3 regions of the Kosakonia sp. N21 genome follow, and region 1 is predicted to be linked to each of the others. Evidence: predicted binding sites of a transcription regulator. Region 1 holds the regulator's gene; each other region holds the start of a gene.

Region 1 (10,787 bases):
GCACCATTTGCACATCCAAATCCGGATGACTGCGGTGGAGATCCAGGTAATCATGGAACAGTTTGATGGATTCTTCTTTTGGCGTGTAATAGGTAAATACACGCGGCCCGCCGTGGATAAACACGTAACGCGGTAGCAGTGCGCCGTCGATTTCCAGCGGTTCCAGTGGGTCTGGCAGCTCATGCGCCAGACACTGAGCGCGCAGCGTCATCAAGTCTGCCTTGGAGTTGTAAGGCAGCACATACATGATGGGACGTGAGGTATCGAGACCCAGTTCCTGTGCAGGTTCTGCGGGGATCGATTTACTTTTTACCAGCACGCTTAATGGTAAATTCAGTAATTTGTAGTAAATTCGTGGCCAGCCGGACATAAAGGATGTAAAGCCTCTGGTTAATAGTGCCATTGCGCCGCAAGAATATCAGAAAGCGCGCATAATTTCTGTTGTACCTCTGCATGCTTACATAGACATTGATGCTCATTAGATAAAAAGGTTCTTTTTCATGGCCAATAATACCACTGGATTAACCCGGATCATTAAAGCGGCGGGCTATTCCTGGAAAGGCGTTCGCGCCGCATGGATAAATGAAGCGGCGTTTCGCCAGGAGGCCGTCGCGGTCGTGCTGGCCATTATTATTGCCTGCTGGCTTGATGTGGAGCCCATCACGCGCGTGCTGCTGATTGGTTCGGTTTCGCTGGTCATGATCGTTGAAATCCTCAACAGCGCAATTGAAGCCGTGGTGGATCGGATTGGCGCGGAATTTCATGAGCTTTCCGGGCGAGCGAAGGATATGGGGTCGGCAGCGGTGCTGATGTCTATCCTGCTGGCGCTGTTTACCTGGATCTCATTGCTCTGGTCGCATTTTCGATAACGATTCCAGAATTCGATAACGCCCTGGTTTTTTGCTTAAATTTGGTTCCAAAATCACCTTTAACTGTATATACTCACAGCATAACTGTATATACACCCAGGGGGCGGAATGAAAGCATTAACGGCCAGGCAGCAAGAGGTGTTCGATCTTATCCGCGATCGCATCTCCCAAACAGGTATGCCGCCGACGCGTGCGGAAATCGCGCAACAATTGGGGTTCCGTTCCCCAAATGCGGCTGAAGAACACCTCAAAGCGCTGGCGCGCAAAGGGGTTATCGAAATCGTATCCGGCGCATCCCGCGGTCTTCGCTTGCTGCTCGAAGAAGAAGACGATCTCGGGCTGCCGCTGATCGGTCGTGTCGCCGCCGGTGAGCCGCTGCTGGCGCAGCAGCATATCGAAGGGCATTACCAGGTCGATCCTGCGCTCTTCAAACCGCATGCGGATTTCCTGCTGCGCGTTAGCGGGATGTCGATGAAAGACATCGGCATTATGGACGGCGACCTGCTCGCGGTGCATAAAACGCAGGACGTGCGCAACGGCCAGGTGGTTGTGGCGCGTATTGAAGACGAAGTTACCGTTAAACGTCTGAAAAAACAGGGCAACACCGTTGAACTGTTACCGGAAAACAATGAGTTTTCCCCGATTGTTGTTGATCTGCGCGATCAAAACTTCACCATTGAAGGGCTGGCGGTAGGTGTCATTCGCAATGGCGAGTGGCTGTAACGCCTCCCTTATTCGCTGCGGCGCTGTTTTACGCTCCGCAGCGTTAATCCCTTTCCCCGATCGATTCTGACACTGCTATGCCGCTGCTGACTGCATCCGACAAAGCGCTGTGGCGACTTGCCCTGCCAATGATCTTCTCCAATATCACTGTCCCGTTGCTGGGACTGGTGGATACGGCTGTGGTCGGGCATCTGGATAGTGCGGTCTATCTGGGCGGTGTGGCCATCGGCGCGACCGCGACCAGCTTCCTGTTTATGCTGCTGCTGTTCCTGCGGATGAGCACCACCGGGCTGACGGCCCAGGCATACGGCGCGAAAAATGCGCACGCGCTGGCCCGGGCGTTGGTACAGCCACTGCTGCTGGCGCTGGGTGCGGGTGTGCTGATTACACTGTTGCGCGCGCCGCTTATCGATCTGGCGTTGCACATTACTGGCGGCAGCGCTGCGGTGTTGGAGCAGGCGCGGCGCTTTCTTGATATCCGCTGGCTAAGCGCTCCCGCATCGCTCGGCAACCTGGTGCTGCTGGGTTGGCTGCTGGGTGTGCAGTATGCCCGCGCACCGGTGATCCTGCTGGTAGTGGGTAACGTTCTCAATATTGTGCTTGATGTCTGGCTGGTGATGGGGCTGGGCATGAATGTCCAGGGGGCAGCACTGGCAACGGTGGTGGCGGAGTACGCGACCTTTGTGCTCGGTCTGCTGATGGCGCGACGTGTGCTGGTTATGCGCGGTATCACCTTCCCGGTGCTGAAGACGGCCTGGCGCGGTGGACTTGGGCGCTTGCTGGCGCTTAATCGGGACATCATGCTGCGCTCGTTATTGCTACAGCTCTGCTTTGGTTCGATAACCGTGTTCGGCGCGCGTCTTGGCGGCGAAACCGTGGCGGCGAATGCGGTGCTGATGATGTTTCTGACGTTCACTGCCTACGCGCTGGACGGGTTCGCTTATGCAGTGGAAGCCCATTCCGGGCACGCTTATGGCGCGCGTGACGACACTCAGCTTAAGCTCATCTGGCACGCGGCGTGCCGCCAGGCAGGTCTGGTGGCGCTGGTGTTCTCGGCGGTATATGCGCTGGCCGGGGAGTCAATTATCGCGCTGCTCACCTCGCTGCCAGCCCTGCAAAACATGGCCGGGCACTATCTTATCTGGCAAGTGATCCTGCCGGTGGTGGGCGTGTGGTGTTATTTGCTGGATGGCATGTTTGTGGGTGCGACGCGCGGTGCGGAAATGCGTAACAGCATGGCGGTTGCTGCGTGCGGGTTTGCCCTGACGCTGTTGACGGTGCCCACGCTGGGCAACCATGGTCTGTGGTTGTCGCTGGTGGTGTTCCTGGCGCTGCGTGGGCTGACTTTAGCGTGGGTATGGCGTCGTCACTGGCGCAATGGCACCTGGTTTTCCGGTGTTGACCCCTCCTGACAGCCCCTCTTTTCCCCTAGTATTGCTGGTTCACTCCTCTTTCTTTCGTCTCGTTAATACGGTTTTTTTTATCGTAAATGGTTAAAGATTCCGAATGTAAAACAAATTGCAGTATTACTGACTACAATAATCAGTACGTTCAGCGCAACAGGAACGTAACTTTTAACCGAACGATAAGGAGTCAACGATGAACAAAGACGAAATCGGCGGTAACTGGAAGCAGTTTAAAGGTACTGTGAAAGAGAAATGGGGCAAGTTGACCGATGACGATATGACCGTCATCGAAGGGAAACGTGACCAGCTGGTGGGTAAAATCCAGGAGCGTTATGGTTACGCAAAAGATCAGGCGGAAAAGGAAGTTACGGATTGGGAAAGCCGTAACGATTACCGCTGGTAGCCGACACTCACCCTCAAGTGTTGACCCTCTGAAAGGTTCTGCCCGAACGGTACACGGATGTACCCTCCCTTTATCCCTTTATCTTTCACGTTTTATCTACGTTAGCTGCACTTTCTCATCCGGGGCGCATACTGATGTATGCTCCCGGCGTTCGTACGTTTGCTGCCTTACCCGACATGAAATTTGGGGGGTGATATGACCACTAGCGGGGTTTTTTCTTTACCAGAATACTGTGATCGTGATGGCAGTGCTCGTGATGACGGCAGGATTCCACTTCCACACACGCGGCGCATAAACCGTGTGCTTCAATCACGTTATGACGCAGGGCAAAACCCATCTTCGCCGCCAGCGCGTGCATGATATCTTCCACGCCTTCCGCTTGTTCTTCTTTCACTGACCCGCAGCGATCGCAAATAAACATGGCTGAGGTGTGCGTCGGTTGATCAAATAAATGGCACAGCACATAGCTGTTGGTGGACTCCACCTTATGAACAAACCCTTGCTCCAGCAGGAAATCCAGCGCGCGGTATACCGTTGGCGGCTTAGCCTGCGGCTCGCTGACGCGTAATAAATCGAGCAGATCGTAAGCGCTGATCGCCCCTTGCTGCAGACTGAGTAATCGCAGCACTTCAAGACGCTGGGGAGTCAGGCGCACATTGCGCTGCGCGCACAGCTTTTCAGCCTGCACTAACATCTCTTGCGAAGTGGTCTTATCCATTGGCGTTCTCTGTTTCGGGGAAGCAATAAACCCGTACTTTACCATGTCCGGCGCGAAACGCCGAGATCGCGTCCTGGGATCTCTTTTTCGCCGATATATCCACGAACTCATCAGCGTCTTCTATAAATAATTAGTGTCATCAATCACAAAAATCACTTCTGTTCGATTATTTTTCGTTCAGGAGATTTAGCTACTTTTTCCTATGTTATTCGCAGCAATAGAGCCTTCCTGTTTAGCAAATACTAAACAGGCTTAAAAAAACTCATTCTGACTACGAGACGCATACTGTGAAAAAAAATCTCAAATTTTCGGTGGTCGCGATAGCTGTCTCCTTCGTTGTGGCAAATCAGGCGGGAGCAGCCAATACCTGGGCGGAAGCACGTAATGATGCAATGGGGGGAACCGGTGTTGCCTCTGCAAACTATGGCAGCGGAGTCCTCATTAACCCGGCGCTGCTGGCGAAAGCAAAGCCGGAAGACGATATCACCGTTATCCTGCCAAGCGTGCAGGCGCAAATTACCGATAAGGACAATCTGCGCGATGAAATCGACAATATCAGCGACAAAATCGACAACTATCGCGATGTCGTTGATAACCTGACCGCCGCGCAATTTCTTGCTAACCCTGTGGGCACCGTGGGGCAATTCCAGAGCGCGGCCAAAGATCTGGCGGATGAACTGACCTTCCTGGACGGGAAAACCGCGCGGGCGAAAGCGGCTGCAGGCATTGCTGTCAGTATTCCAAACGATGTGCTCTCCGTGGCTTTTGTCACCAAAGCCTACGCGCATGCGATTGTCAGCACTGCGGTTGACCCGCAGGATATTACCTATCTGCGCAGCATCCAGAACAGCACAACGGTTGCGACGAGCGAAGCGCTGAATGCGGTTGTGTCGCCAAACGGCAGCAACGAGATCACCAAAAATCTCAACTCCACGGCATCTGGTCGTGCGGCTGTTGTCTCGGATTACGGCGTTGCGGTTGCTCGCCAGTTCGAGGTGGGTGGCATTCCTTTATCTCTGGGCGTGACGCCAAAACTGCAGAAAACCTGGGTCTGGAACTACACCACCTCTATTTATGACTATCACAGCAGTGAGTGGAACAATAGCCGCTATCGTACCGATGACACCGGTTTTAACGTGGATGTCGGCGCGGCGGCGGATTTGAGTGAAAACATCACCGTCGGCCTGACCGGCACAAACCTGATCTCCCGCGATATCGACACCAAAGATATCCTGATCCGCAACGGCAGAACCGGGCAGACGGTCAATTACAAAGACACTTACCAGATTAGCCCGGTGGTGACTGCCGGGGTGTCATGGCATAACGATCTGGTGACGTTAAGCGCCGATGGCGATTTAACCGAGACCAAAGGCTTTAAGAGCGAGAAGGACTCCCAATACGTTGGCGTCGGCGGTGAAATTCGTCCGCTGAGCTGGCTGGCGGTTCGGGCCGGTTATCGCGCTGATGTGAAAGGCGACGACAAAAACGTCTTTACCGGCGGTGTCGGCTTCGCGCCGTTTAACCGTGTCCACGTCGATTTAATGGGTCTGGTAGGTGAAGACAAAACCTGGGGGGCTGGCGCACAGCTTAGCGTGACGTTCTAAGGTGCCATCAGACTAAGACAAAACCGGGGGCGCGTGTCCTCCGGTTTTTTTTACGCTGTTATTTGTTGCTCAACGTATTAAAACTGGTCATCAGGTTGCGGTAATCCGGAATATGGTTCGAAAACAGATTACCCAGGCCTTCAATATCATTGCGCCAGTCACGGTGTAACTCGCAGGCGATGCCAAACCAGGTCATCAATTGTGCTCCGGCTTGTGACATCCGATCCCAGGCCGAATGGCGCGTAATATCGTTGAATGTACCTGATGCGTCAGTAACGACAAACACCTCAAAACCTTCTTCCAGTGCCGATAGCGCAGGAAAGGCCACACACACTTCTGTCACAACGCCGGCAATGATCAACTGCTTTTTCCCGGTCGCTTTTACCGCTTTAACAAAGTCTTCATTATCCCAGGCGTTGATATTGCCAGGACGAGCAATATACGGCGCATCAGGAAATAGCGCTTTTAGCTCAGGAACGAGAGGCCCATTAGGGCCGGTTTCGAAGCTGGTGGTGAGAATGGTGGGAAGCTTAAAATATTTAGCGAGATCGCCTAATGCCAGGACATTGTTTTTGAATTTGTCGGGATCGATATCTCTCACTAATGACAGTAAACCTGTCTGGTGGTCGACGAGGAGAACAGCGGCGTTGTTTTTATCGAGGCGAACATACGGTGTAGTCATCTTCTTTAACTCCTTTTACCCGTTACGGTGGTTAATAGCGCCAGGCTATTGACGAACATTTCCCATGCCTACCAAAAATGATAGGTGTCGATCGTATTTTGTACAAGTTGATGCCGGTTATTGCGCGATCGGGTTGCACCGAACACCATCGGGTTTAAGGCGTTCCACTATGCTAGAATGACGCCCCGCTATTTCAGGAGCCGGTATTTGCCCGCCCTGGGTGGGCCTGATACCTCTCTTTTTAACTGCCAAAATTGCACGGTAATCCTGACATGACAAAAAACCAGCAAACCCGCCTGATGCCCACCGATTCTGCTTATCACTGGCCTGGCAGGTTTAGCATTGCGCCGATGCTCGACTGGACGGACAGGCACTGTCGTTATTTCCTGCGCCTGTTGTCGCGCCAGACGCTGCTGTACACCGAGATGGTGACTACCGGTGCGATTATTCATGGCAAAGGCGATTACCTGGCGTACAGCGAAGAAGAGCACCCGATTGCATTGCAGCTTGGCGGCAGCGATCCGGCGCAGCTTGCCCATTGTGCGAAGCTGGCTGAAGCGCGTGGCTATGATGAAATCAACCTCAATGTCGGTTGCCCGTCCGATCGCGTGCAGAACGGTCGCTTTGGCGCTTGCCTGATGGGCGAAGCGCAGCTGGTTGCTGATTGCGTCAAAGCGATGCGTGATGTGGTATCTGTTCCGGTGACCGTAAAAACGCGTATTGGTATCGACGATCAGGACAGCTACGAATTTCTCTGCGACTTTATCGGTACGGTTGCCGGTAAAGGGGAGTGCGAGTCCTTTATTATTCATGCACGTAAAGCCTGGCTCTCCGGTTTAAGCCCGAAAGAAAACCGTGAAATTCCACCGCTGGATTACCCGCGTGTTTATCAGTTGAAGCGCGATTTCCCACAGTTGACGATGTCGATTAATGGCGGGATTAAGTCGCTGGCGGAGGCTAAAGCCCATCTGGAACATATGGATGGCGTGATGGTGGGCCGCGAAGCCTACCAGAACCCGGGGATTCTGGCGTCGGTTGATCGGGAAATTTTCGGTGCTGAGGCCAGCGATGCCGATCCGGTGGCGGTTGTTCGCGCGATGTATCCCTACATTGAACGTGAACTCAGCCAGGGGGCTTACCTGGGGCACATTACCCGCCATATGCTGGGTCTGTTTCAGGGGATCCCCGGGGCGCGCCAGTGGCGTCGTTATCTGAGTGAGAATGCTCACAAGGCCGGCGCAGATGTTGCGGTTGTTGAGAAGGCGCTCAGCCTTGTTGCTCAGGCGCGTTAAAAGTTCACTAAAACCTGGTCAAATTCACTAAAACCTGCGCACCGCCGCAGGTTTTTTTATTGCCGAATCAGCAAGTTATGGTTGGCATATTTCTTGTAATAGAGGAATGAGTTACCTGGTTTGTGGAGAGCGCTATGTTGGAACTACTGTTTATTATCGGCTTCTTTATTATGTTGTTAGTGACCGGCGTGTCGCTGCTGGGTATTGTGGCGGCGCTGGTTGTGGCAACCGCAGTGATGTTTTTAGGTGGGCTTTTTGCTTTGATGATCAAACTGTTGCCCTGGTTGCTGCTGGCGGTTGCCGTGGTCTGGATCATTCGCGCCATCAAAGAACCGAAGGTTCCACGTTATCAACGCAATAACCGTTGGCGTTACTAAAGTATTGAGTGGTGCGTCACAACCCTGAAACATTTAGTGGCGCATTGCTTAGAACCGCATAGGATTTGCTTATCAAATCTGTCACTATCGCGACGTTAACGAATTCATCGCGCTGTACCCTACAATGCAGCCGAACTAAAAAAAGAAAGGGCTTCCTGCGGGAAGCCCTAATTCTTTCTGGCGATGAACTCAGGGGATCAACAGGCTTGAGCCCTGTGTCGCGCGGCTTTCCAGCACCTCGTGCGCGCGCTGCGCATCCTTTAAGGCAAATTTCTGGCTCTCCGCCACATCCACTTTAATGACGCCACTGGCAATCAATGAGAACAACTCATTGCTGGCTTCCTGCAACTCTTCCCGCGTGGTGATGTAGCCATTAAGGGAAGGGCGCGTGGCGTAGAGCGAACCTTTCTGGTTGAGAATACCGAGGTTCACCCCGGTAACCGGACCGGAGGAGTTACCAAAGCTGACCATCAGGCCACGGCGACGCAGGCAATCGAGCGAGATCTCCCAGGTATCTTTCCCGACCGAGTCGTACACCACGCCGACCTTTTTGCCGCCAGTTAGCTCTTTCACGCGCTCGACTACATTCTCTTCGCTGTAGTTGATCACCTGCCAGGCTCCGGCCTGCAATGCCCGCTGCGCCTTGTGCGCTGAACCCACGGTGCCAATCAGTTTCGCGCCGAGCGCTTTCGCCCATTGGCAGGCAATAAGCCCAACGCCGCCCGCCGCCGCGTGAAACAGGAATACCTCGTCGGGTTTGATCTCCCAGGTTTTGCGCAGCAGGTAGAAGACCGTCAATCCTTTCAGGTAAGAAGCTGCGGCTTGTTCGAAAGAGATGGCGTTCGGCAGGATCGCCGCTTTATCGGCAGGGACATTATGTACCGAGCTGTAAGCGCCCAACCCCGATTGCGCGTAGACCACGCGATCGCCCACCTTAATGTGCGTCACGCCACTGCCCACTTTGCTGACGACGCCGGCTGCTTCGGTGCCCAGCCCGCTCGGCAAAGACGGCGGCGGATACAGTCCGCTGCGGATGTAGGTATCAATGTAGTTGATGCCAATGGCTTTGTTTTCCACCTGGATTTCGTTTTCCGCCGGTGCTGTGGGGGTAAACTCCACGGCTTTCAGCACGTCAGGGCCGCCATGCTTGTGAAATTCTATTCGTGTCGCCATGCTTCCTCCTGAACTCTGTGATAATCTTTCGAACCATTCATTACCTTGGTAGCTCCATTCACTATGGCAGGAAATAAACCCTTCAACAAACAGACTGAACCCCGCGACATACAGCTTGAGGGGATGAAAGTGCCTCCGCATTCCATTGAAGCGGAGCAGTCAGTGTTGGGCGGTTTAATGCTGGATAACGAACGCTGGGACGACGTCGCCGAGCGTGTTGTCGCGGACGATTTTTATACGCGCCCGCACCGCCATATTTTCACCGAAATGCACCGCCTGCAGGAGATGGGTAAACCCATTGACCTGATTACGCTGGCGGAATCGCTGGAGCTACAGGGCCAACTGGAGATCGTTGGCGGTTTCGCTTATCTGGCGGAACTGTCCAAAAACACGCCAAGTGCGGCGAACATCAGCGCCTATGCGGATATCGTGCGTGAACGCGCCGTTGTCCGTGAGATGATCTCGGTAGCGAATGAAATTGCCAATGCCGGTTTCGATCCGCAGGGGCGTACCAGTGAAGATTTACTCGATCTGGCTGAGTCGCGGGTCTTCAAAATTGCAGAAAGCCGCGCCAATAAAGACGAAGGCCCGAAGAATATCGCCGATGTTCTCGAAGCGACCGTCTCGCGTATCGAGCAGCTTTTTCAGCAACCCCATGATGGCGTAACCGGGGTCAATACCGGCTATGACGACCTCAATAAGAAAACGGCGGGTTTGCAGCCGTCGGATTTGATCATCGTCGCGGCGCGTCCGTCGATGGGGAAAACAACATTTGCGATGAATCTCGTCGAAAATGCGGCGATGTTGCAGGATAAACCGGTTCTTATTTTCAGTCTGGAGATGCCCTCCGAACAGATTATGATGCGTTCCCTGGCGTCATTGTCGCGGGTTGATCAAACGCGCATTCGTACTGGTCAGCTCGACGATGAGGACTGGGCGCGCATCTCCGGCACCATGGGCATCCTGCTGGAAAAACGCAATATCTATATTGATGACTCCTCCGGCCTGACGCCGACGGAAGTGCGTTCCCGCGCCCGACGTATCGCCCGCGAACATGGCGGTATCGGGCTTATCATGATCGACTACCTCCAACTGATGCGCGTGCCGTCGTTGTCCGACAACCGTACGCTGGAAATCGCCGAAATCTCCCGCTCCCTGAAAGCGCTGGCCAAAGAGTTGCAGGTGCCGGTGGTGGCGCTGTCGCAGCTTAACCGCTCTCTGGAACAGCGCGCCGATAAACGCCCGGTCAACTCCGACCTGCGTGAATCCGGCTCCATCGAGCAGGATGCGGACTTGATCATGTTTATCTATCGTGATGAGGTTTATCACGAAAACAGTGACTTAAAAGGCATTGCGGAAATCATTATTGGTAAACAGCGTAACGGCCCTATCGGGACGGTGCGCCTGACATTTAACGGGCAGTGGTCGCGCTTTGATAACTATGCGGGGCCTCAATATGATGACGAATAAATTTCCGTCATCTTTCGCGCCGCAGGTGCGTTGACGGAGCCCGCTCACCCCGGTCACTTAGTTTACTAAG
Region 2 (10,787 bases), on a different contig from region 1:
ATATCGACACCCTGTTCCGCATTGGCCGCGGTCGCGCACCCACCGGCGAGCCAGCCGCCGCCGCAGAAATGACCAAATGGTTTAACACCAACTACCACTACATGGTGCCGGAATTCAGTAAAGGCCAGCAGTTCAAACTGACCTGGACCCAGTTGCTGGATGAAGTCGATGAAGCACTGGCGCTGGGCCACAAGGTCAAACCGGTGCTGCTGGGGCCGGTCACGTATCTGTGGCTGGGCAAAGTTAAAGGTGAACAGTTTGACCGCCTGAGCCTGCTGGCCGACATTCTGCCGGTTTACAAACAGGTGCTCGCGGAACTGGCGAAACGCGGTATTGAGTGGGTGCAGATCGATGAACCCGCGCTGGTGCTGGAGCTGCCGCAGGCGTGGCTGGACGCGTTCAAACCGGCTTACGATGCGCTGGCAGGTCAGGTGAAACTGCTGTTGACCACCTACTTTGAAGGTGTGACCCCGAACCTTGATGTCATCACCGCGCTGCCGGTGCAGGGCCTGCATGTCGATCTGGTGCACGGTAACGACAATGTTGCTGAACTGCACACACGTTTGCCAGCCGACTGGCTGCTCTCCGCCGGCCTGGTGAATGGCCGTAACGTCTGGCGCGCCGATCTGACGGAAAAATACGCGCAAATTAAAGACATTGTCGGCCAACGTGCGCTGTGGGTGGCTTCTTCCTGCTCGTTGCTGCACAGCCCGATCGATCTGAGTGTTGAAACGCGGCTTGATGCGGAAGTGAAGAGCTGGTTTGCCTTTGCCCTGCAAAAATGCCAGGAGCTGGCGCTGCTGCGCGATGCGCTGAACAGCGGCAACACCAAGCAATTGAATGAATGGAGCGCCCCAATCCAGGCGCGTCGCCACTCTACCCGTGTACATAACACGACGGTGGCCAAACGTCTGGCGGCGATAACCGCGCAGGACAGCCAGCGCGACAACCCGTACGCCGAGCGTGCGCAGGCGCAGCGCCAGCGCTTTAACCTGCCAGCATGGCCGACCACGACCATCGGGTCATTCCCGCAGACTACCGAGATTCGCGGTCTGCGTCTGGATTTCAAACAGGGACGTTTGGACGCGGGCAACTACCGCACCGGCATTGCCGAACATATCAAACAGGCCATTGTGGAGCAGGAGCGTCTTGGTCTGGATGTGTTGGTGCACGGTGAAGCGGAACGTAACGACATGGTGGAGTACTTTGGCGAGCACCTGGACGGTTTTGTCTTCACGCAAAACGGCTGGGTACAGAGCTACGGCTCCCGCTGCGTCAAGCCACCTGTCGTGATCGGCGACGTGAGCCGCCCGGAAGCGATCACGGTGGAGTGGGCGAAGTATGCGCAGTCACTGACCGACAAACCGGTAAAAGGCATGCTGACCGGTCCGGTTACCATTCTCTGCTGGTCGTTCCCGCGTGAAGACGTGAGCCGCGAAACCATTGCCAAACAGATTGCCCTGGCGTTGCGTGACGAAGTGGCGGACCTGGAAGCGGCGGGCATCGGCATTATTCAGATCGACGAACCGGCACTGCGTGAAGGTTTGCCGCTGCGCCGTAGCGACTGGGATGCGTATCTCGCCTGGGGTGTAGAAGCGTTTCGTATCAACGCCGCGGTGGCGAAAGATGACACGCAGATCCACACCCACATGTGTTACTGCGAGTTCAACGACATCATGGATTCTATTGCGGCGCTGGATGCGGACGTGATCACCATTGAAACCTCGCGTTCTGACATGGAGTTGCTGGAGTCGTTCGAAGAGTTCGAATACCCGAACGAAATCGGACCGGGCGTGTATGACATTCACTCGCCAAACGTGCCAAGCGTGGAGTGGATTGAAGCGCTGTTGCAGAAAGCGGCGCAGCGCATTCCGGCGGAACGCCTGTGGGTAAACCCGGATTGCGGTCTGAAAACCCGTGGCTGGCCGGAAACACGCAGCGCGCTGGCGAACATGGTGAAAGCAGCGCAGAACCTGCGCCAGGCCTAAGCCTTCTCGCGCCGCCAGCGGTAAAGCCGGCGGCGCGTTATCCTCTGTAATGCGCTAACATCCCGTCAGTAACATTTCTGTCAAATTCCCTTGTTTTAATCATCGCAACGAAAACAAAGGGGACGAACCATGAGTAAAAAAAATGCGTTGGCGGCACTGTTGCTGGCAATCATGAGCGCATCGGCTTTTGCGAAATCCACGCTGACTCTCTACACCAGCCAACCGACGGAAGATGCGCAGGTTACCGTCAGCGCGTTCGAAAAAGCGCACCCGGATACGGAAGTGAAATGGATCCGTGACGGAACCAGCAAACTCATTGCCCGTCTGCAAGCGGAACTCGCCGCCGGAGGCGCTGCGCCAGATGTGCTGTTGATTGCCGACAGCGTCACCATGGAGTCCCTGAAACAACAACACTTGCTGGCCCCTTACTCCTCGCCGCAGGCTGCACGATTCGATGCGCAGCTCTATGATAAAGAAGGCTATTACTACGGCACGAAACTGATCACCACCGGCATTGCTTACCACAGCAAAGCGCCGGTCAAACCGACCTCCTGGCAGGATCTGCTCAAACCTGAACTGAAAAACATGACCACCTTGCCCAGCCCGCTATACTCCGGCGCGGCGCAGATTCATCAGGCGACACTGATGACGGATCCCTCGCTGGGTTGGGGCTATTACGAAAAGCTGAAAGAGAATGGCGCCATGCCGCAGAACGGTAACGGCGCGGTGATGAGCGCTATCACCTCCGGTAGCAAAGCGTATGGCGTGCTGGTGGATTACATGGCGATCCGCGAAAAAGCCAAAGGCGCGCCAATTGAGTTTGTGTTCCCGAAAGAGGGCGTCAGCATAGTCACCGAGCCGGTTGCGATGCTGAAAGGCGCGAAAAACCCGGAGGGAGCAAAAGCGTTTATCGACTTTGTGCTCTCTGACGAGGGGCAAAAACTGGTGCTGCAACAGGGTTATCTGCCTGCTGATGCCGCACTGCCGGTACCCACCGGTTTCCCGCCACGAGACAGCATCAAATTAATGCCTTTCGATGCGGCAAAAGCGCTGGCGGATACAGAAGCCAACAAAAAACGTTTTGCCGACCTGTTTGGAAACCGCTAACGGATGACCAGCATGACGCTGCGTCAGAACGCTGGCAGCGGCCCGGGTAAGGGGCTGATAGGACTATTATTGTGCCTTGTCGCCTTGCTCAGCGTATTGCCGAGCCTGCGCTTACTGCTCTCTGCGCTGCTCGACTGGCAACAGGGCAGCGACAGCAGTTTATGGCGTGTGTTGAGCAACCCGGCAACCTGGGTTGCGCTCTGGCACAGCGTCTATACCAGCGGGCTGGGTACGCTGCTTTCTCTGCTGCTGGGCGGCCTGTTCGCCTTTTGCCTGGCGTTGACTGACATCCGCATGAAACAGCTGTGGGTATTCCTGTTTATGCTGCCGATGATGATCCCCCCGCAGGTCACGGCCCTGAGCTGGCTGCAACTGTTTGGGCCGGGGAGCATTTTGCTCAATAGCCTCGGTCTGGCGCCTGGGTTTGGCAGCGCCAATCCGCTCTACTCGGCTGAAGGGATCGCGCTCCTGCTTGGTATTCAGCACGCGCCGCTGGTATTTCTGGCGCTGCGCACGCAGTTGCAATCGTTGCCGAAAGAGCATATTGAAGCTGCGCGTCTACACGGCGCGTCGCTGTGGCGGGTCTTTTTCGATATGGTATTGCCCTTGTGCCGCACTGCGCTGTGGGCCGGTGCGGCGATTGCATTTGTCTCTGCGCTGGGGAATTTTGGCATTCCGGCGATGCTGGGGATCCCCATCTCGTATTTTGTGCTGCCTGTGCATATCTACCAGACGCTTTCCAGCTTTGGCCCCTCCATGCTTAATGATGTCGCTGCGCTGTCGGTGCTGATGGGCTGCGTAGCGATTGGGATTGTCACGCTGCAAGGGCATATGCAACGGCGTTATGCTTTGCCGCTGATCGGCATGGCCGGGCAGGCGCTCGGTTTTACGCTCGGAAAATGGCGGCTGGTCACGGAAGCTCTGCTGGCGGTGATCTTGTGCGCCATTCTGCTTGCGCCGCTGTTGGCATTGATCGTCACGTCGTTGGTGCCCACGCTGGGCGTGCCGCTGAATAGCGATACGCTGACCTTTGCGGCCTGGCGCGGTATTTTCGATGTGCAGAGCGCCACCTGGCGCGCACTGACCAACAGTCTTTTTTTGTCTGTTTCCGCTGCCGTTATGTTGATGCTGCTGAGTTTGCCGCTGGCATGGCTGCTGGTGCGCTACCCCAACCGCGCGCTGCGCTGGCTGCACAGCCTGATCGACATTCCCTATACGCTTCCTGGCGTGGTGCTGGCGATTGCCTGCATTTTACTGTTCACCCGCCCGTTACCGCTGCTGGATATCAGCCTGAGCGGGACGCTGACGATTATCCTGTTTGCGTATCTTGCCCGCTTTCTGACGGTATGCCTGAAACCGGTGCACAGCAGCATGTTGCAACTGGATCCGGCCATGGAAGAAGCCGCCAGCCTGGCGGGGGCGAATTTCTCTCAGCGGCTGCGCCATATTGTGTTGCCGTTGCTGGCCCCTGCGGCGTTTGCGGGGGCGTTGCTGGTCTTCTTGACCGCTGTAAATGAACTGACCGTGTCGGCGTTGTTATGGAGCGCCGGAAAAGAGACGCTCGGCGTGGTGATTTTTAATCTCGATGAAAGCGGCAATAAGGTGCTGGCCTCGGCGATTTCTGTGCTGGTCGTGGCGTTGATCGCCTTGGTGATGCTGGCATTGAGCGCGCTTGGCCGCTACTTCCCCAAAGGAGTGATCCCATGGCAGAACTGAGACTGGAGCGCTTAAGCAAAGTCTTCGGCGGGCAAACCGTGGTGCGGGAATTAACGCTTACCCTTCCGCAGGGGGCGTTTACTGCGCTGTTGGGACCGAGCGGTTGCGGCAAAACCACCACGTTGCGCATTCTCGCCGGGCTGGAGCAGCTCAGCGCAGGGCGTTTGCTGTTAGGGGATCGCTTGTTAGCGGATGCCACCACCCATATGCCTCCGGAGCAGCGTGATATGGGGATGGTGTTTCAGTCCTACGCCCTGTGGCCCCATATGACGGTGGCGGAGAATGTCGGCTATCCGTTGAAGCTGCGTAAGGTGCAAGGGGCTGCGCGGCAGAAACAGGTTATGGCGGCGCTGGAGGTGGTTGAGCTTGGCGCGTATGCCGCGCGTTCGCCGCAGGAACTGAGCGGCGGGCAGCGGCAGCGGGTGGCGCTGGCGCGTTGCCTGGTTTCTGAACCGCAGGTGGTGCTGCTGGATGAGCCATTGGCTAACCTCGATCGCCATTTGCGCGCCACCATGGAGCAGACGTTCCGTGAGTTTCATCGGCGTACCGGCGCGACCTTTGTCTATGTCACGCACGATCAGGCAGAAGCAATGGCGTTAGCCAGCCATATTGCGGTGATGCATCAGGGTGAACTTAAACAGTGGGGCGCGCCGCAAGCGCTGTATCAGCATCCGCACAATGCCTGGGTTGCCCGCTTTATCGGCAAGGGCAGCGTACTCTCCCTCGCCACGCCAGCGGGCGTCAGGCAACTGGATAGTGCGTTGTTACACGAGGGCTTTGGCACGGGCGAGCGGCAGCAAGTCCTGATCCGCCCGGAGCATGTGCAGGTGGCTGATGACGGGTTGCGCGTTGAGGTGGAGAGTTGCGTCTATCTGGGCGAGCGTTACATGCTGGATTTGCGCCTGCACGATGGGCAAACGCTGAGTGCGTTTCATCATTCGCCGCTGTCTTTGCAACAGACGGTACACGTTCGTCTGACCCAGGGCTGGCGTCTGGAGGCGGCGTAACGTGTCGCCTCCAGCGCGATAACGTTATTTTTTGCCGTACTGCGCGAACCACGCCAGCATCCGCTGCCAGCCATCTTTTGCTGACTCTTCGTGATAACTCGGGCGGTAATCGGCGTTAAAGGCATGCCCCGCATCGGGGTAAACCACGATTTCCGCATTGGCGTTGGCAGCACGCAGGGCCTGGCGCATGGTTTCCACAGTGTCGACCGGGATCCCGGTATCCTGCGCACCATACAGACCCAGTACGGGCGCGCTGAGTTCGGTCGCGATATCCACCGGATGGTTCGGCGAGTTCAGCGATTTCTCTCCCACCAGTTTGCCATACCAGGCGACCGCTGCTTTCAGTTGCGGGTTATGCGCCGCGTACAGCCAGGCGATGCGCCCGCCCCAGCAAAAACCGGTGACCAGCAATTGGTGAGCGTTACCGCCGTTGCGCGCCGCCCAACTGGCGACATGATCGAGATCGGCCAGCACCTGCGCATCCGGCACTTTGTTGACCAGACCGCTGAGCAGCGTTGGTACATCGGGAAAATCATTGGCGTCGCCCTGGCGGAAATAGAGTTCCGGCGCAATGGCGAGGTAGCCCTCCAGCGCGAGACGGCGGCAGATATCGCGAATATGCTCATGCACGCCAAAGATCTCCTGCACCACAATCACGATGGGCAAGGGCGCGTCCGCATGTTTTGGACGCGCGTAAAAAGCGGGCATGTTTTCGCCCTGGGTCGGAATTGACGTTTCGCCTGCGATTAAGGCGTCTTCCGGCGTATGTACGATGGTTGAAGCGTGAGGTGAAGCTGCAGGTGCAAAGCCCGGCTGTTTATCCGTTGTCATGGCATTCTCCATACCCTTTATTAGCGCTTCAATAACTATAGACGGGAAGGCCTGTCGCGCGCGCAAATCACCTCGCTATAGACTATCTTTGCTGCTGAGTTGTCGGATGTAACATGTTAATGTGATGAATATCACTTTTTTATGGAAATCATGTGCAAGCATTTTCATTCCCGGTGATGCCAGTCACGAAATTAGGCGTATGCCTTCTGTAAAGTAGCTTTTTACCTCTTCCGATAAAACCGACCACAGAGGAGTCTGTTATGTCCAAGTCTGATGTTTTTCATCTCGGCCTCACCAAAAACGATTTACAAGGGGCTACGCTGGCTATCGTCCCTGGCGATCCGGAGCGTGTGGAAAAGATCGCCGCGCTGATGGAAAAGCCGGTCAAACTGGCATCGCATCGCGAATTTACCAGCTGGCGCGCTGAGCTCGACGGCAAACCGGTTATCGTGTGCTCCACCGGTATCGGCGGCCCGTCAACCTCTATTGCGGTGGAAGAACTGGCGCAGCTCGGTATTCGTACTTTCTTACGCGTGGGCACAACGGGCGCTATTCAGCCGCATATCAACGTCGGCGATGTGCTGATCACCACCGCTTCCGTGCGTCTTGACGGCGCCAGCCTGCACTTTGCGCCAATGGAGTACCCGGCGGTTGCTGACTTCGCGTGCACCACCGCACTGGTGGCAGCGGCAGAGGCTATTGGCGCGACTAAACACATTGGCGTGACGGCCTCTTCCGACACGTTCTACCCGGGCCAGGAGCGTTACGACACGTTCTCTGGTCGCGTAGTGAGCCGTTTTAAAGGTTCGATGGAAGAGTGGCAGTCAATGGGCGTGATGAACTATGAAATGGAATCCGCCACGCTGCTGACCATGTGTTCCAGCCAGGGGTTGCGCGCCGGGATGGTTGCCGGGGTGATCGTTAACCGCACCCAGCAGGAGATCCCGAACGCTGAAACCATGAAGCAAACGGAAAGCCACGCGGTGAAAATCGTTGTGGAAGCGGCGCGCCGTCTTCTGTAATTCTCCCTCCTGCTTTTAAAGGCCGACACGTTCGGCCTTTTCTTTTTGCGTACCTCCTCGCAGGAAAAGCCCTTCCAAACTGGACGTTTATACAGCACAATCCCCGACTGTATTGATGAGCAATCAGGGGGCGTGGTGGAGACTTCAATCATCGTTATGGCGGCGTTAGCGCTGGTGGGCCTGGTGGTCGGCTGGCTGGCGGCGAGCTGGCGTGGGGCGCAACAGCAGGCGGAGCTCCTCGCCGGGCAGCGCGATCTCTTTGGCGAACTCAGCGCTGCGCGCCAGCAGGTCGCTCAAAGCGAGCACTGGCGCAACGAGTGTGAACTGCTGAATAACGAGCTACGCAGCCTGCAGCACATCAACAGTTCGCTGGAGGCTGACCTGCGCGAAGTCACCACCCGACTGGAGTCAACCCAACTGCACGCGGAAGAGAAACTGCGCCAGATGCACAGCAGTGAGCAGCGCCTGACCGAACAGTTTGAAAACCTCGCCAACCGTATTTTTGAGCAGAGCAACCGTCGCGTGGATGAACAGAACCGTCAGAGTCTCAACGGCCTGCTGACACCGCTGCGTGAGCAGCTTGACGGTTTTCGTCGCCAGGTGCAGGAGAGCTTTGGCCAGGAAGCGCGGGAGCGCCACACGCTGGCCCACGAAATCCGCAATCTTCAGCAGCTCAATGCGCAGATGGCGCAGGAAGCCATCAACCTGACCCGGGCCTTAAAAGGCGATAACAAAACGCAGGGAAACTGGGGTGAGGTGGTGTTAACGCGGGTGCTGGAGGCTTCCGGTCTGCGTGAAGGTTATGAATACCAAACGCAGGTCAGCATTGAAAATGACAGCCGGGCGCGTATGCAACCGGATGTGATTGTCCGTTTACCGCAGGGTAAAGATGTGGTGATTGACGCCAAAATGACGCTGGTGGCCTATGAGCGTTATTTCAATGCCGACGATGAATTTACCCGCGAAGGCGCGTTGCAGGAGCATATCGCGTCGGTGCGTAATCATATTCGCCTGCTGGGGCGCAAAGATTATCAGCAGCTACCCGGCCTGCGCAGCCTCGACTATGTGCTGATGTTTATTCCGGTTGAGCCCGCGTTTCTGATTGCGCTCGACAGACAGCCCGAACTGATTACCGAGGCGTTAAAAAATAACATTATGCTGGTCAGCCCGACCACGCTGCTGGTGGCGCTGCGCACTGTCGCCAATCTGTGGCGTTATGAGCATCAGAGCCGCAATGCGCAACAGATTGCCGAGCGGGCGAGCCGTCTGTATGACAAAATGCGGCTGTTCGTTGACGACATGTCCTCCATTGGTCAAAGCCTGGATAAAGCGCAGGATAACTACCGTCAGGCGATGAAAAAGCTCAGCGGTGGGCGCGGCAATCTGCTGGCACAGGCTGAAGCATTTCGTGGCCTGGGGGTGGAGATCAAACGCGAGATTAATCCGGAATTAGCGGCGGAAGCGCAGGCGCAGGATGAGGAATCCCGGCTGCGAGCGGGCCAGGACGCGTTAAACGATCATAATGAAGACAACATATTAGATGCGGCGATAGCGGGCGATGCACCAGCGGGCAGCGCATCGTCGGGTGGTTGAATCGTAGGGCAATCGCGCCCAATCTGTTACACTTCACGAACAAATTCTTCAATAGCGGGCACTGAGATGGTGGAAGATTCAAAAGAGACGACGCACTTTGGTTTTCAGACCGTCGCCAAAGAGAATAAAGCCGAGATGGTGGCGCATGTTTTCCATTCGGTGGCGTCAAAATATGACGTAATGAACGATTTGATGTCGATGGGCATCCACCGTTTATGGAAGCGTTTTACGATTGATTGCAGCGGCGTTCGCCGCGGGCAAAAAGTCCTCGACCTGGCCGGTGGTACGGGCGACCTGACCGCTAAATTCTCCCGTCTGGTGGGCGAAACGGGGCAGGTTATCCTGGCGGATATCAACGACTCGATGCTGAAAATGGGGCGCGAAAAACTGCGCAACATCGGCGTGATCGGCAACGTTGACTATGTGCAGGCGAATGCCGAAGCGCTGCCGTTCCCGGACAACACCTTTGACTGCATCACCATCTCTTTCGGCCTGCGTAATGTGACCGAAAAAGAAAAAGCGCTGCGCTCTATGTTTCGCGTGCTTAAGCCTGGCGGTCGTCTGCTGGTGCTGGAGTTTTCCAAACCGATTATTGAGCCGCTGAGCAAAGCCTACGACGCCTACTCCTTCCATGTGCTGCCGCGTATTGGCCAGCTTGTCGCCAGCGACGCTGAAAGTTATCGCTACCTTGCTGAATCCATCCGTATGCATCCCGATCAGGAAACCCTGAAAGCGATGATGCAGGATGCGGGTTTCGAGAACGTCGATTATTACAATATGACCGCCGGTATCGTTGCCTTGCACCGTGGCTACAAATTCTGACAGGAGTGCGTATGCCCTTTAAGCCCATGGTGAACGCTGGCATTGAGCGCGCGCTGAATACGTTTCTCTACCGTGAAGGCGCGCTGAAACCGGCGCGTCAGCGTTTGCACGGCAAGGTATTGCGTATTGTGGTGCAGGAATTTTCCTCGCCGTTTGTGCTGGTGTTCAGCGAACGGCAGGTGGATGTCCTCGGCGTGTGGGAAGGCGAAGCTGATTGCTCCGTTATCACGCATCTGCAGGTGCTGCCAAAGCTGCGTAATCGCCAGCAACTGACCGCGCTTATCCGCAGCGGCGAGCTGGAAGTGCAGGGCGATATCCAGGTCGTGCAAAACCTGGTGTCGCTGCTGGATCTTGCCGAATTTGATCCTGCTGAAGTGCTGGCCCCGTGGACTGGTGATATCGCCGCGGAGGGTATCGGTAAAATTCTGCGCGGCGGCGCGCGTTTTCTTCGTCAGGGTTTTCAGCGCCAGCAGCGCTATGTCTCAGAAGTTCTTACGGAAGAGTGGCGTGTCGCGCCAGGCGCGCTGGAAGTTGCCTGGTTTGCGGAAGAGACGTCGGCCACCGAGCGTGCGGTGGACGCGTTGACGAAACGCCTGGATAAACTGGAGGGCAAATGACGCCAGGAGAACTACGGCGCCTCTATTTCATCATCCAGACCTTTTTAAGTTACGGGCTTGATGAGCTTATCCCCAAAATGCGCA
Region 3 (10,787 bases), on a different contig from region 1:
ATAATCATCAACCAGCGGACGACCAGCCGGTTTAGCGAAAATGGTCACAAAATGCGCTTTAGGATACATTTCACGGATAGCCACCGCCGTGCCGCCCGTGTCCACCAGATCGTCAATCACGATAAAGCCTTCACCGTCGCCTTCCGCGCGTTTCAGCACTGTCAGCTCACGCTGATTATCGTGGTCATAGCTGGAGATGCATACGGTATCAACATGACGAATGCCCAGTTCACGCGCCAGCAATGCACCCGGCACCAGACCGCCGCGGCTAACGGCGATAATGCCTTTCCATTGTTCAGAAGGCATCAGTCGGGCGGCCAGTTTGCGTGCGTGAATCTGCAACATGTCCCAGGTGACGACGTATTTTTCGCTCATGTGAAGTGTCCCAGCCTGTGTTTTACGGCTTAAAAAGTATTCTAGGGGGAAATAGGTTGCGCGAGATTATAGAGATCTGAAGCGGTAAAAACCAGTGTTACCCGGCAATGCAGGTGCTTTTTACATCTTCCTGTGCTCGCAAACAGACAATAAGTGTTATTCTCAACGCCATCTCGCAAGGTCTCTTGCGACGTCGTTTATTTAACCCTGTGACCTGTAAGGCAATGTTTAGCAGGTCCTTTGTAAGGAGACTCATTGTGTCTGAACTGTCTCAACTATCTCCACAACCGCTGTGGGATATTTTTGCCAACATTTGCGCCATTCCTCACCCGTCCTACCACGAAGAACAGCTGGCCGAACACATCATGGGTTGGGCAAAGGAAAAAGGCTTGCACGCGGAGCGCGACCAGGTTGGCAACATCCTGATCCGTAAACCCGCTACGGCCGGAATGGAAAACCGTAAACCGGTAGTATTGCAGGCGCACCTGGACATGGTGCCGCAGAAAAACAACGACACGGTGCACGATTTCACCACCGATCCGATTCGCCCGTATGTCGATGGCGAATGGGTGAAAGCCCGCGGCACCACGCTCGGTGCGGATAACGGCATCGGTATGGCTTCCGCGCTGGCGGTGCTGGCGGATAACAGCGTTGAGCACGGTCCGCTGGAAGTGCTGCTGACCATGACCGAAGAAGCGGGCATGGATGGCGCGTTCGGTTTACAGCCCAACTGGCTGCAGGCCGATATCCTGATTAACACCGACTCTGAAGAAGAGGGTGAAATCTACATGGGTTGCGCGGGCGGCATCGACTTTATCACCGACCTGCCGCTGACCCGTGAAGCCGTTCCGGCAGGTTTCGCGACGTTTACCCTGACGCTGAAAGGCTTGAAAGGCGGTCACTCCGGCGCGGAAATCCATGTCGGTCTGGGCAACGCCAACAAACTGCTGGTGCGCTTCCTTGCTGGTCATGCGCAAGAGCTGGATCTGCGTCTGCTGGATTTCACAGGCGGCACCCTGCGCAACGCCATTCCGCGTGAAGCCATCGCCACCGTGGCAGTACCGGCGGATAAAGCTGAGGAACTGAAAACACTGGCCAACGACTATCTGGCGATCCTGCAGAACGAACTGGAAATGAAAGAGAAAAACCTGACCGTTCTGCTGGCGAGCGCAAGCAGCGATAAAGCCGCGCTGACCACCGCGTCGCGCGATACCTTTATCCGTCTGCTGAATGCCATGCCGAATGGCGTGATCCGCAACTCGGATGTCGCCAAAGGTGTGGTGGAAACCTCCCTCAACGTGGGCGTGGTCACGCTGGCGGATAACAATGCTGAGATCGTCTGCCTGATCCGTTCGCTGGTAGATACCGGTAAAGATTATGTGGTGAGCATGCTGGAATCGCTGGGCGCGCTGGCGGGTGCAACAACCCACCCGAAAGGCGGTTACCCTGGCTGGCAGCCGGATGCGCATTCACCGGTGATGGCGCTGGTGCGTGAAACCTATCAACGTCTGTTCAACAAAACCCCGAACATTCAGGTGATCCACGCCGGTCTGGAGTGTGGTCTGTTCAAAAAACCGTATCCGAATATGGATATGGTGTCGATTGGGCCAACCATTACCGGCCCGCACTCTCCGGATGAGCAAGTGCATATTGAAAGCGTGGGCCACTACTGGACCCTGCTGACCGAACTGCTGAAAGCCATTCCGGCGAAATAAGCCTGCTGTCCGCGCCGCCCGGCGCGGACATTTTCCTCACCGCTTATAGCTCTCACAGAAAGGCATTTTGCCCGGCATGCCTTTTTTCATTTGGGCGATTTAGACATTTCTGTTGCTATCTCATTAAAAGCACTGACATAAAACTTCATCGCTAATTCAGCTACAACCCTGGGTTCTTCCACGCCTTCACACTGTTTTGACCTGCTCCCCGGTTATTGATGCACTATAGCCCCAACACCAGTTGTCGCTCGAGTTGGGGATCGAGCAGAGTGACATGCAACCCCACCAGCCGGACACCACGCCCGCCGCGGCGCTCATCCCAGGTCTTACGCGCGGTTGTCAGCAGATCCTCTTTATTTAAACGCGGCCAGACATGCTCCTGAGTGGTGAGCTGAAAATCATTAAATTTCAGTTTTACGCCCTGGCGGGCAATTAACAGATCCGGTTTAACTTTCGCCAGCCGTCTTTCCAGCTCGGGATATAAATGCTCAATAATCGCCTCGCACTCTTCCCAATGATGAATATCCTCCGCCAGCGTACGTTCCACGCCGACCGATTTACGCAGGCGCTCACTGTTTATTTCCCGCTCATCAATCCCCTGGCTGCGTTCCCATAATATGCGGCCAAACTTTCCAAAGCGTTTGAGCAGCATCGCCAGATTGCTGTTTTGCACATCCTCGCAGGTGCGCAAGCCCATGCTTTCCAGCTTTGCCGCCGACACTTTTCCGACACCGGGGATTTTGCTGAGTGACAGCGTACGCAAAAACGCGGGCACCTCCGCTGGCGTGATCACATATTGTCCGTTGGGTTTATTGAGATCGGAGGCGATCTTGGCAAGAAATTTTACCGGCGCGACGCCCGCTGAGGCGGTCAGTTGCGTCTCGGTAAAAATAGCCTGACGGATCTCCTGCGCCATCAGCGTTGCCGAGCCGTGGCAGTGCGGGCTGTCGGTTACATCCAGATAGGCTTCGTCCAGCGAAAGCGGTTCGATAAGCGCAGTGTAACGGGAAAAGATCTCACGGATTTGGTTGGAGGCTTCTTTATAGGCATCGAAACGCCCCGGTAACAAAGTGAGGTGCGGGCAGAGTTTTAACGCCATCGCCGTTGGCATGGCGCTGCGTACGCCAAATTTGCGCGCCGGATAATTGGCGGTGCTGATAACGCCACGTTTAACGCGGCTGCCGCCAATGGCGATGGGAATATCGCGCAGGGCCGGGTTGTCGCGCATTTCTACCGCCGCGAAAAAGCAGTCCATATCGACATGAATGATTTTGCGCATGCGTACGCCCTCACAGAACACTGGATAAGTATACAGCACATTCAAATGAAATGAGAAGCCAGCGCGAAAAACGGGGAGATAACTCACGATCTCGCTGTTAATTCAGCGTTTATGCGAACAGAATAACCGGCAAGCAAACGGCAAACGAACACAAAATCATTTGCGCTGCATCGCTGTAGCAGGTCAGCAAAGAGGTAGCGGAAGAATGACGTGTTATACACAAAATCATTCTCGCTGCATCGCGGCGGCAAGGCTGAGCATCCCCGGGAGCTTACACAAGTCAGTGACCGGGGTGCGAAGGCGCAGCCAACAAAGAGGTAGCGGAAGAATGACGTGTTATACACAAAATCATTCGCGCTACGTCGCGGCGGCAAGGCTGAGCATCCCCGGGAGCTTACACAAGTCAGTGACCGGGGTGCGAAGGCGCAGCCAACAAAGAGGTAGCGTGAAGGATGACGTGTATTGGGGCTTGCGAAAAAATGCCGTAATGCTAATGTGGGCGCTCCAAAACAGAATAGTCTGAATTTTGGGCGTCTTTTGCCGTCCTGGCAATGTGGTATTAGCTTTATCAAGGAAACAAGTAGTATGCGCAAAATCGCATTATTTATTGCGATGCTTCTGATTCCGTGCGTCTCGTTTGCTGGCCTGGTGAGCAGCAATGGTTCAATCACGCCGGTCAGCAAAGAATATAAGCAGCAGTTGATGGGGTCGCCGGTTTATATCCAAATCTTCAAAGAAGAGCGCACCCTTGATCTTTACGTCAAAATGGGCGAGCAGTACCAGTTGCTGGACAGCTATAAAATTTGTAACTACTCCGGCGGGTTAGGCCCCAAGCAGCGCCAGGGGGATTTTAAAAGCCCGGAAGGGTTCTACTCCGTGCAGCGCAACCAGCTCAAGCCGGACAGCCGTTTTTATAAAGCCATCAATATTGGTTTTCCGAACAATTATGACCGGGCGCACGGCTATGAAGGCAAATACCTGATGATCCACGGTGCCTGCGTTTCGATTGGCTGCTATGCCATGACGGACTCAAACATAGACGAGATCTTCCAGTTTGTCACCGCCGCGCTGGTGTTCGGGCAACCGAATGTGCAGTTGAGCATTTACCCGTTCCGCATGACCGATGCCAATATGCAGCGTCATAAATATTCAACCTATGCGGATTTCTGGAAGCAGTTGAAGCCCGGCTACGACTATTTCGCCGCCACCCACCAGCCGCCGGTTGTCTCGGTTGTGGATGGCCGCTACGTGGTAAACAAACCGCTCAACACATCGACGCAGCCGCAGCTGGCGTCAAACTACACGCTCCCCCAGGCAAAATAACGCCCACTCGCCTGGCATAATCTTGTGCCAGGTTTCATTGCCGGTTAGCGGTTGTGTGGCAATCACGGTAACCACATCATTGGGTGTGGTTTCCCGCTGAAAATCGATCTCCACATCCTGATCCAGCAGTTTCGCCACACCAAACGGCGCGCGACGCGTGATCCAGAACAGATTGGTGGAGCAGAACGCCATCACATAGCGCCCGTCCGATAGCAGCATATTGAAAACGCCCTTCTCCCGCAGTTCCGTCGCCAGCGCCGCAATGTACTTAAAGACCGCCGTCATGTTGCCCGGCGTACGCGGGTAACGCTCCGTCAACTTATGCAGTAACCAGCAGAAGGCTTTTTCGCTGTCGGTCTCCCCTACCGGACGAAAATTACCGGTTTCCAGCGACTTATAACCGGTAAGCTGCCCGTTATGGGCATAGGTCCAGTTACGGCCCCACAGTTCGCGGGTAAACGGATGGGTATTTTCCAGCGCCACTTCGCCACGGTTTGCCTGCCGAATATGGGCAATCACCGAGCAGGATTTGATGGGGTAGTCCTGCACCAGTTTAGCGATGGGGGAATTAAAGCTGGGTTGCGGATCTTTAAACGTGCGGCAGCCTTTGCCTTCATAGAAGGTGATGCCCCAGCCGTCTTTATGCGGCCCGGTGCCGCCGCCGCGCTGAACAAGCCCGGTAAAACTAAAGCAAATATCGGTTGGCACATTGGCGCTCATCCCGAGCAGTTCGCACATACACACCCCCACACAGCGCCCTTACCAGAGAAGGCGTAATTGTTCAGTCAGTTTGGGCACGGACAGCACACAGAAACCGGAGCGTACACGCAGTACGTGAGGATTTCGGGCACTGCCCGGGGTCAAAATGGCAAATAAAGTCGCCGTCTTGATTAAGCTTTAACCATCTCTTTTTCGATCAACTGAATCAGGATATGAATCACTTTAATGTGAATCTCCTGAATACGATCGGCATAACCAAAATGCGGCACGCGAATTTCGATGTCCGCCGTACCGGCCATTTTGCCGCCGTCTTTACCGGTCAGGGTGATCACTTTCATGCCTTTCTCACGCGCTGCGGCAATCGCTTTGATCACGTTGCCGGAGTTGCCGGAAGTGGAAATCCCCAGCAGCACGTCGCCTTCACGGCCTACAGCTTCGACATAGCGCGAGAAAACATAATCGTAACCGAAGTCATTGCTGACGCAGGAGAGATGGCTGACGTCGGAAATCGCAATCGCCGGGTAGCCAGGGCGGTTTTCGCGATAGCGCCCGGTCAGCTCTTCTGCAAAGTGCATGGCGTCGCAATGCGAGCCGCCGTTACCACAGGACAACACCTTGCCGCCGGCTTTAAAGCTGTCCGCCAGCAAGACCGCCGCGCGCTGAATAGCGTGAATATTGGCATCATCTTTCAGAAAATTCGCCAGCGTTTCCGCCGCTTCATTCAGTTCGTTACGAATCAGATCCTGGTACATGAGGATATCCTTCAGCATAAATGTAAATAACACCGGGCAGTTTACCGGATAGCATGCCGGGCGAGAAGCTAAAGCCTTACCTGCTACCGGGGGTTTTCATTTTCCGTGCGCGAAATGCCCTCAACAATGTGAACCAGGTTGTAATTATTTTGTAAACACATTGATAAAAGATTTCGCATCCACTACAACCATATCATCACAAGTGGTCAGACCTCCTACAAGACAGGGAGCTTTTCTTTATGATGACGTTGAGCCTTATCGCTACGGTTGTACTGCTCGGGGTGCTGTTTTACCACCGGGTTAACCTGCTGCTGAGCAGCGTGATTTTACTGGCGTGGACCGCCGCGCTGGGGATATCCGGCCTGTGGTCTGTTTGGGTGTTGCTGCCGCTGGCGATCATCCTGGTGCCGTTTAACCTGCCGCCCATGCGGAAAGCGCTGATTTCCGCCCCCGTATTCCGCGGTTTTCGTAAAGTGATGCCGCCGATGTCACGCACGGAAAAAGAAGCCATCGACGCCGGGACCACCTGGTGGGAAGGCGACCTGTTCCGTGGTAACCCGGACTGGAAAAAACTGCACAACTATCCGCAGCCGCGTCTGACCGCCGAAGAACAGGCGTTTATCGACGGCCCGGTGGAAGAAGCCTGCCGCATGGCGAATGACTTCCAGATCACCCACGAAATGGCCGATCTGCCGCCAGAGCTGTGGGCATTCTTAAAAGAGCACCGCTTCTTCGCGATGATCATCAAAAAAGAGTACGGCGGTCTGGAATTCTCCGCTTACGCTCAGGCCCGCGTGCTGCAAAAACTGGCAGGCGTATCCGGTATTCTTGCCATCACCGTAGGCGTGCCGAACTCCCTCGGCCCGGGTGAATTGCTGCAACACTACGGCACCGAAGCGCAGAAAGATCACTATCTGCCGCGTCTGGCACGCGGCCTGGAGATCCCCTGCTTCGCGCTGACCAGCCCGGAAGCGGGTTCCGATGCGGGCGCCATTCCGGATACCGGGGTGGTGTGTATGGGTGACTGGCAGGGTCAGCAAGTCCTTGGCATGCGCCTGACCTGGAACAAACGCTATATCACGCTCGCACCGATTGCCACCGTACTCGGTCTGGCGTTTAAACTCTCCGACCCGGATAAACTGCTGGGCGGCGAACAAGAACTGGGTATCACCTGTGCGCTGATCCCCACCTCAACGCCAGGCGTAGAAATTGGTCGTCGTCATTTCCCGCTTAACGTCCCGTTCCAGAACGGCCCGACCCGCGGCAACGATATCTTTGTACCGATTGATTACATCATTGGCGGGCCGAAAATGGCCGGTCAGGGCTGGCGCATGCTGGTGGAATGCCTGTCTGTCGGGCGCGGCATCACCCTGCCGTCCAACTCTACCGGCGGTGTGAAATCCGTCGCCCTGGGGATTGGCGCTTACGCTCACATTCGTCGTCAGTTCAAAGTCTCCATCGGTAAAATGGAAGGGATTGAAGAACCGTTAGCACGCATTGGCGGCAACGCCTATGTAATGGATGCAGCGGCGTCGCTGATCACCTACGGCATTATGCTCGGTGAAAAACCGGCGGTGCTGTCGGCGATTGTTAAATATCACTGCACTCATCGTGGTCAGCAGTCAATCATCGATGCGATGGATATCGCAGGCGGTAAAGGCATTATGCTCGGCGAAAGCAACTTCCTCGCCCGTGCTTACCAGGGCGCACCGATCGCCATCACCGTGGAAGGGGCCAACATTCTGACCCGCACCATGATGATCTTTGGTCAGGGCGCGATTCGTTGCCATCCGTATGTGCTGGAAGAGATGGCCGCCGCGCAGAACAACGATGTGGACGCCTTCGACAGACTGCTGTTCAAACATATTGGCCATGTTGGCAGCAACAAAATGCGCAGTTTCTGGCTTGGCCTGACGCGCGGCTTAACCAGCGCCACGCCGACCCGCGACGTCACAAAACGCTATTACCAGCATCTGAACCGCCTGAGCGCCAACCTCGCGCTGCTGTCAGATGTGTCCATGGCCGTGCTGGGTGGCAGCCTGAAACGTCGCGAACGCATCTCCGCACGTCTGGGGGATATTTTAAGCCAGCTCTTCCTTGCCTCGGCGGTACTGAAACGCTATGACGACGAAGGCCGCCAGGAAGCGGATCTGCCGCTGGTGCACTGGGGCGTGCAGGACGCGCTGTATCAGGCGGAACAGGCCATCAGCGACCTGCTGGAAAACTTCCCGAACCGCTTTGTCGCCGGTGCGTTGAGCCTGGTTATCTTCCCGACCGGACGCCACTACCGCGCGCCGTCGGACAAACTGGACCACAAAGTGGCGAAGATCCTGCAAACCCCGAGCGCCACCCGCTCACGCATCGGTCGCGGTCAGTATCTGACAGCAAGCGAGCACAACCCGGTGGGCCTGCTGGAAGAAGCGCTGCTGGATGTTATGGCCGCGGATCCTATCCATCAGCGTGTGTGCAAAGAGCTGGGTAAAAACCTGCCGTTCACACGTCTGGATGAGCTGGCTCAGCAGGCACTGAGCGCAGGGCTTATCAATCAGGAGGAAGCCGCGCTGCTTATCAAAGCCGAGGCCAGCCGTCTGCGCAGCATTAACGTCGATGATTTCGAGCCAGACGCACTGGCCACTCAACCGGTGGTCGCCACGCCGGAAAAGGTGCGTAAGATAGAAGCCGCCTGACCAAAAGGGGCGCGAAACGCCCCTTTTTCCTCTCATGCCTGAACCCGCATTTCGCGGGTTTTTTTATCACGCCTCATGCTACAGTGTGAAAATGCTGTCTTACGGGGAGTCGACACTGTGCCTGGTTTAAAAATTACACTGTTACAACAACCGTTAGTCTGGATGGATGGGCCAGCCAACCTGCGCCATTTCGACATCCAGCTTGAAGACGTCACCGGGCGTGACCTGATTGTACTGCCAGAAATGTTTACCACCGGCTTTGCGATGGAAGCCGCAAAACAGTCTCTACCGCAGGACGAAGTGGTGGCGTGGATGCATGAGAAAGCCCGCCAGACGAATGCGCTGGTCGCCGGGAGCGCTGCGCTGCAAACCGATCGCGGGCCGGTAAACCGCTTTTTACTGGTCGAGCCGGGCGGTAACGTGCATATCTACGACAAACGCCATCTGTTCCGCATGGCCGATGAACATCATCATTACGAAGCGGGCAATGAGCGGGTGGTGTTTGAGTGGCGCGGCTGGCGCATTCTGCCGCTGGTCTGTTATGACCTGCGTTTCCCGGTGTGGTCGCGCAACCGCAATGATTACGACCTGCTGCTGTATGTCGCCAACTGGCCAGCACCGCGCTCGCTGCACTGGCAATCTCTGCTGGTGGCCCGCGCCATTGAAAACCTTGCCTGGGTGGCAGGTTGCAACCGCGTCGGCACCGACGGCAATGGTCACCACTACCGCGGCGACAGCCGGGTTATCAGCCCGCAGGGCGAAATCATCGCCACCGCCGAACCGCACCAGGCCACACGCATTGACGCCGAGCTGTCATTAAGCGCGTTGCAGGAGTATCGCGAGAAGTTCCCCGCCTGGCAGGATGCAGACCCGTTTACGCTGGGTTAACCCTGCACCGTCCAGTTCCCCTCCCCTCAGAGGGAGGGGAAAATCAGGGCATCAGCTCACCAGTGCCTGACCATCCTTCCGGCTTTCTGTCGCCGCCACGTAGTGGCCTTCCGCCATCCGATAAACCACCTGCGCACCGCCAAAGTTATAGCCCGCCAGCGGATCTTCCACCGTAATCTGGTGCCCGCGCTCGCGCAGCGCCGCAATCACATTGCGGTCGAAGGTCGCCTCAATGGAGACGTCCCGACCCTGCACCACGCGCCAGCGCGGCGCATCAATGGCCGCCTGCGGGTTCTGCCCGTGCAGCATAATACGCAGCGCCATTTGCATATGCCCCTGCGCCTGCATCGGCCCGCCCATAACGCCAAACGACATCAACGGTTTGCCGTCTGCGCCCAGCGCAAAGCCGGGAATGATGGTATGAAGCGGTCGTTTACCGCCCGCCAGCGCATTCGGATGTTTGGGATCAAGCACAAAGCCGCAGCCGCGGTTTTGCAAACTGATGCCGGTATCCGGCACCACCACGCCAGAGCCAAACCCCATATAGTTAGACTGAATAAACGACACCATCATGCCGCTGGCATCGGCGGTGGAGAGGTAAACAGTCCCGCTTTGCGTCGGTTCACCGTAGACAAAATCCGAGGCCTTATCCGGATTGATCAACGCCGCGCGCGACTTCAGGTAATCATCGCTGAGCAACCGTTCCGCCGCAAATTCCAGATGATCTTCATCGGCGACATAGCGATCGAGATCCGCCAGCGCCAGTTTCATCGCTTCAATCGACAGGTGCAGCGACTGTACCGAGTCCGGGTGATAACGGCCAATATCGCACTGCTCAAGAATGCCCAACGCAATCAGTGTTGCAATCCCCTGCCCGTTGGGCGGCAACTCATGCACCGAACCACCGGCAAACTCGCGCGACAGCAGCGTTACCCAATCCGCTTTGTGGTTCGCCAGATCTGCTTCGCTCAGGTGCGCGCCATGCTCTCTGGCAAACGCGGCGATCTTCTGCGCCAGCTCCCCGCGATAGAACGCCTCACCGTTGGTC

Evidence for each region. Region 1 encodes LexA, which represses DNA repair genes until DNA is damaged. Its sites were predicted from a motif close to TNCTGTATGTACATACAGNA; they were not measured.
Region 2: a site for LexA is predicted at 7,749-7,768, ahead of rmuC (DNA recombination protein RmuC). Genes of this name have one in related genera too.
Region 3: a site for LexA is predicted at 3,388-3,407, ahead of dinB (DNA polymerase IV). Genes of this name have one in related genera too.

The regions. Positions count from the first base shown of each region.
Region 1 is NZ_JBOBHR010000003.1:44,896-55,682, forward strand. Features, by position in the region: gene plsB (glycerol-3-phosphate 1-O-acyltransferase PlsB) at 1-370, opposite strand, end outside; gene ACQ3G7_RS07330 (diacylglycerol kinase) at 501-869, shown strand; gene lexA (transcriptional repressor LexA) at 978-1,592, shown strand; gene dinF (MATE family efflux transporter DinF) at 1,670-3,004, shown strand; gene ACQ3G7_RS07345 (CsbD family protein) at 3,192-3,401, shown strand; gene zur (zinc uptake transcriptional repressor Zur) at 3,604-4,119, opposite strand; gene ACQ3G7_RS07355 (conjugal transfer protein TraF) at 4,407-5,723, shown strand; gene ycaC (isochorismate family cysteine hydrolase YcaC) at 5,782-6,405, opposite strand; gene dusA (tRNA dihydrouridine(20/20a) synthase DusA) at 6,660-7,697, shown strand; gene pspG (envelope stress response protein PspG) at 7,832-8,074, shown strand; gene ACQ3G7_RS07375 (quinone oxidoreductase) at 8,264-9,247, opposite strand; gene dnaB (replicative DNA helicase) at 9,311-10,717, shown strand.
Region 2 is NZ_JBOBHR010000014.1:59,033-69,819, forward strand. Features, by position in the region: gene metE (5-methyltetrahydropteroyltriglutamate--homocysteine S-methyltransferase) at 1-1,988, shown strand, start outside; gene ACQ3G7_RS23415 (ABC transporter substrate-binding protein) at 2,118-3,095, shown strand; gene ACQ3G7_RS23420 (ABC transporter permease) at 3,108-4,811, shown strand; gene ACQ3G7_RS23425 (ABC transporter ATP-binding protein) at 4,799-5,818, shown strand; gene ACQ3G7_RS23430 (dienelactone hydrolase family protein) at 5,843-6,649, opposite strand; gene udp (uridine phosphorylase) at 6,910-7,671, shown strand; gene rmuC (DNA recombination protein RmuC) at 7,828-9,264, shown strand; gene ubiE (bifunctional demethylmenaquinone methyltransferase/2-methoxy-6-polyprenyl-1,4-benzoquinol methylase UbiE) at 9,331-10,086, shown strand; gene ubiJ (ubiquinone biosynthesis protein UbiJ) at 10,098-10,703, shown strand; gene ubiB (ubiquinone biosynthesis regulatory protein kinase UbiB) at 10,700-10,787, shown strand, end outside.
Region 3 is NZ_JBOBHR010000002.1:657,055-667,841, forward strand. Features, by position in the region: gene gpt (xanthine phosphoribosyltransferase) at 1-375, opposite strand, end outside; gene pepD (cytosol nonspecific dipeptidase) at 633-2,090, shown strand; gene dinB (DNA polymerase IV) at 2,314-3,369, opposite strand; gene dpaA (peptidoglycan meso-diaminopimelic acid protein amidase) at 3,955-4,692, shown strand; gene ACQ3G7_RS06835 (class II glutamine amidotransferase) at 4,663-5,430, opposite strand; gene lpcA (D-sedoheptulose 7-phosphate isomerase) at 5,583-6,164, opposite strand; gene fadE (acyl-CoA dehydrogenase FadE) at 6,404-8,851, shown strand; gene ACQ3G7_RS06850 (amidohydrolase) at 8,969-9,739, shown strand; gene ACQ3G7_RS06855 (gamma-glutamyltransferase family protein) at 9,791-10,787, opposite strand, start outside.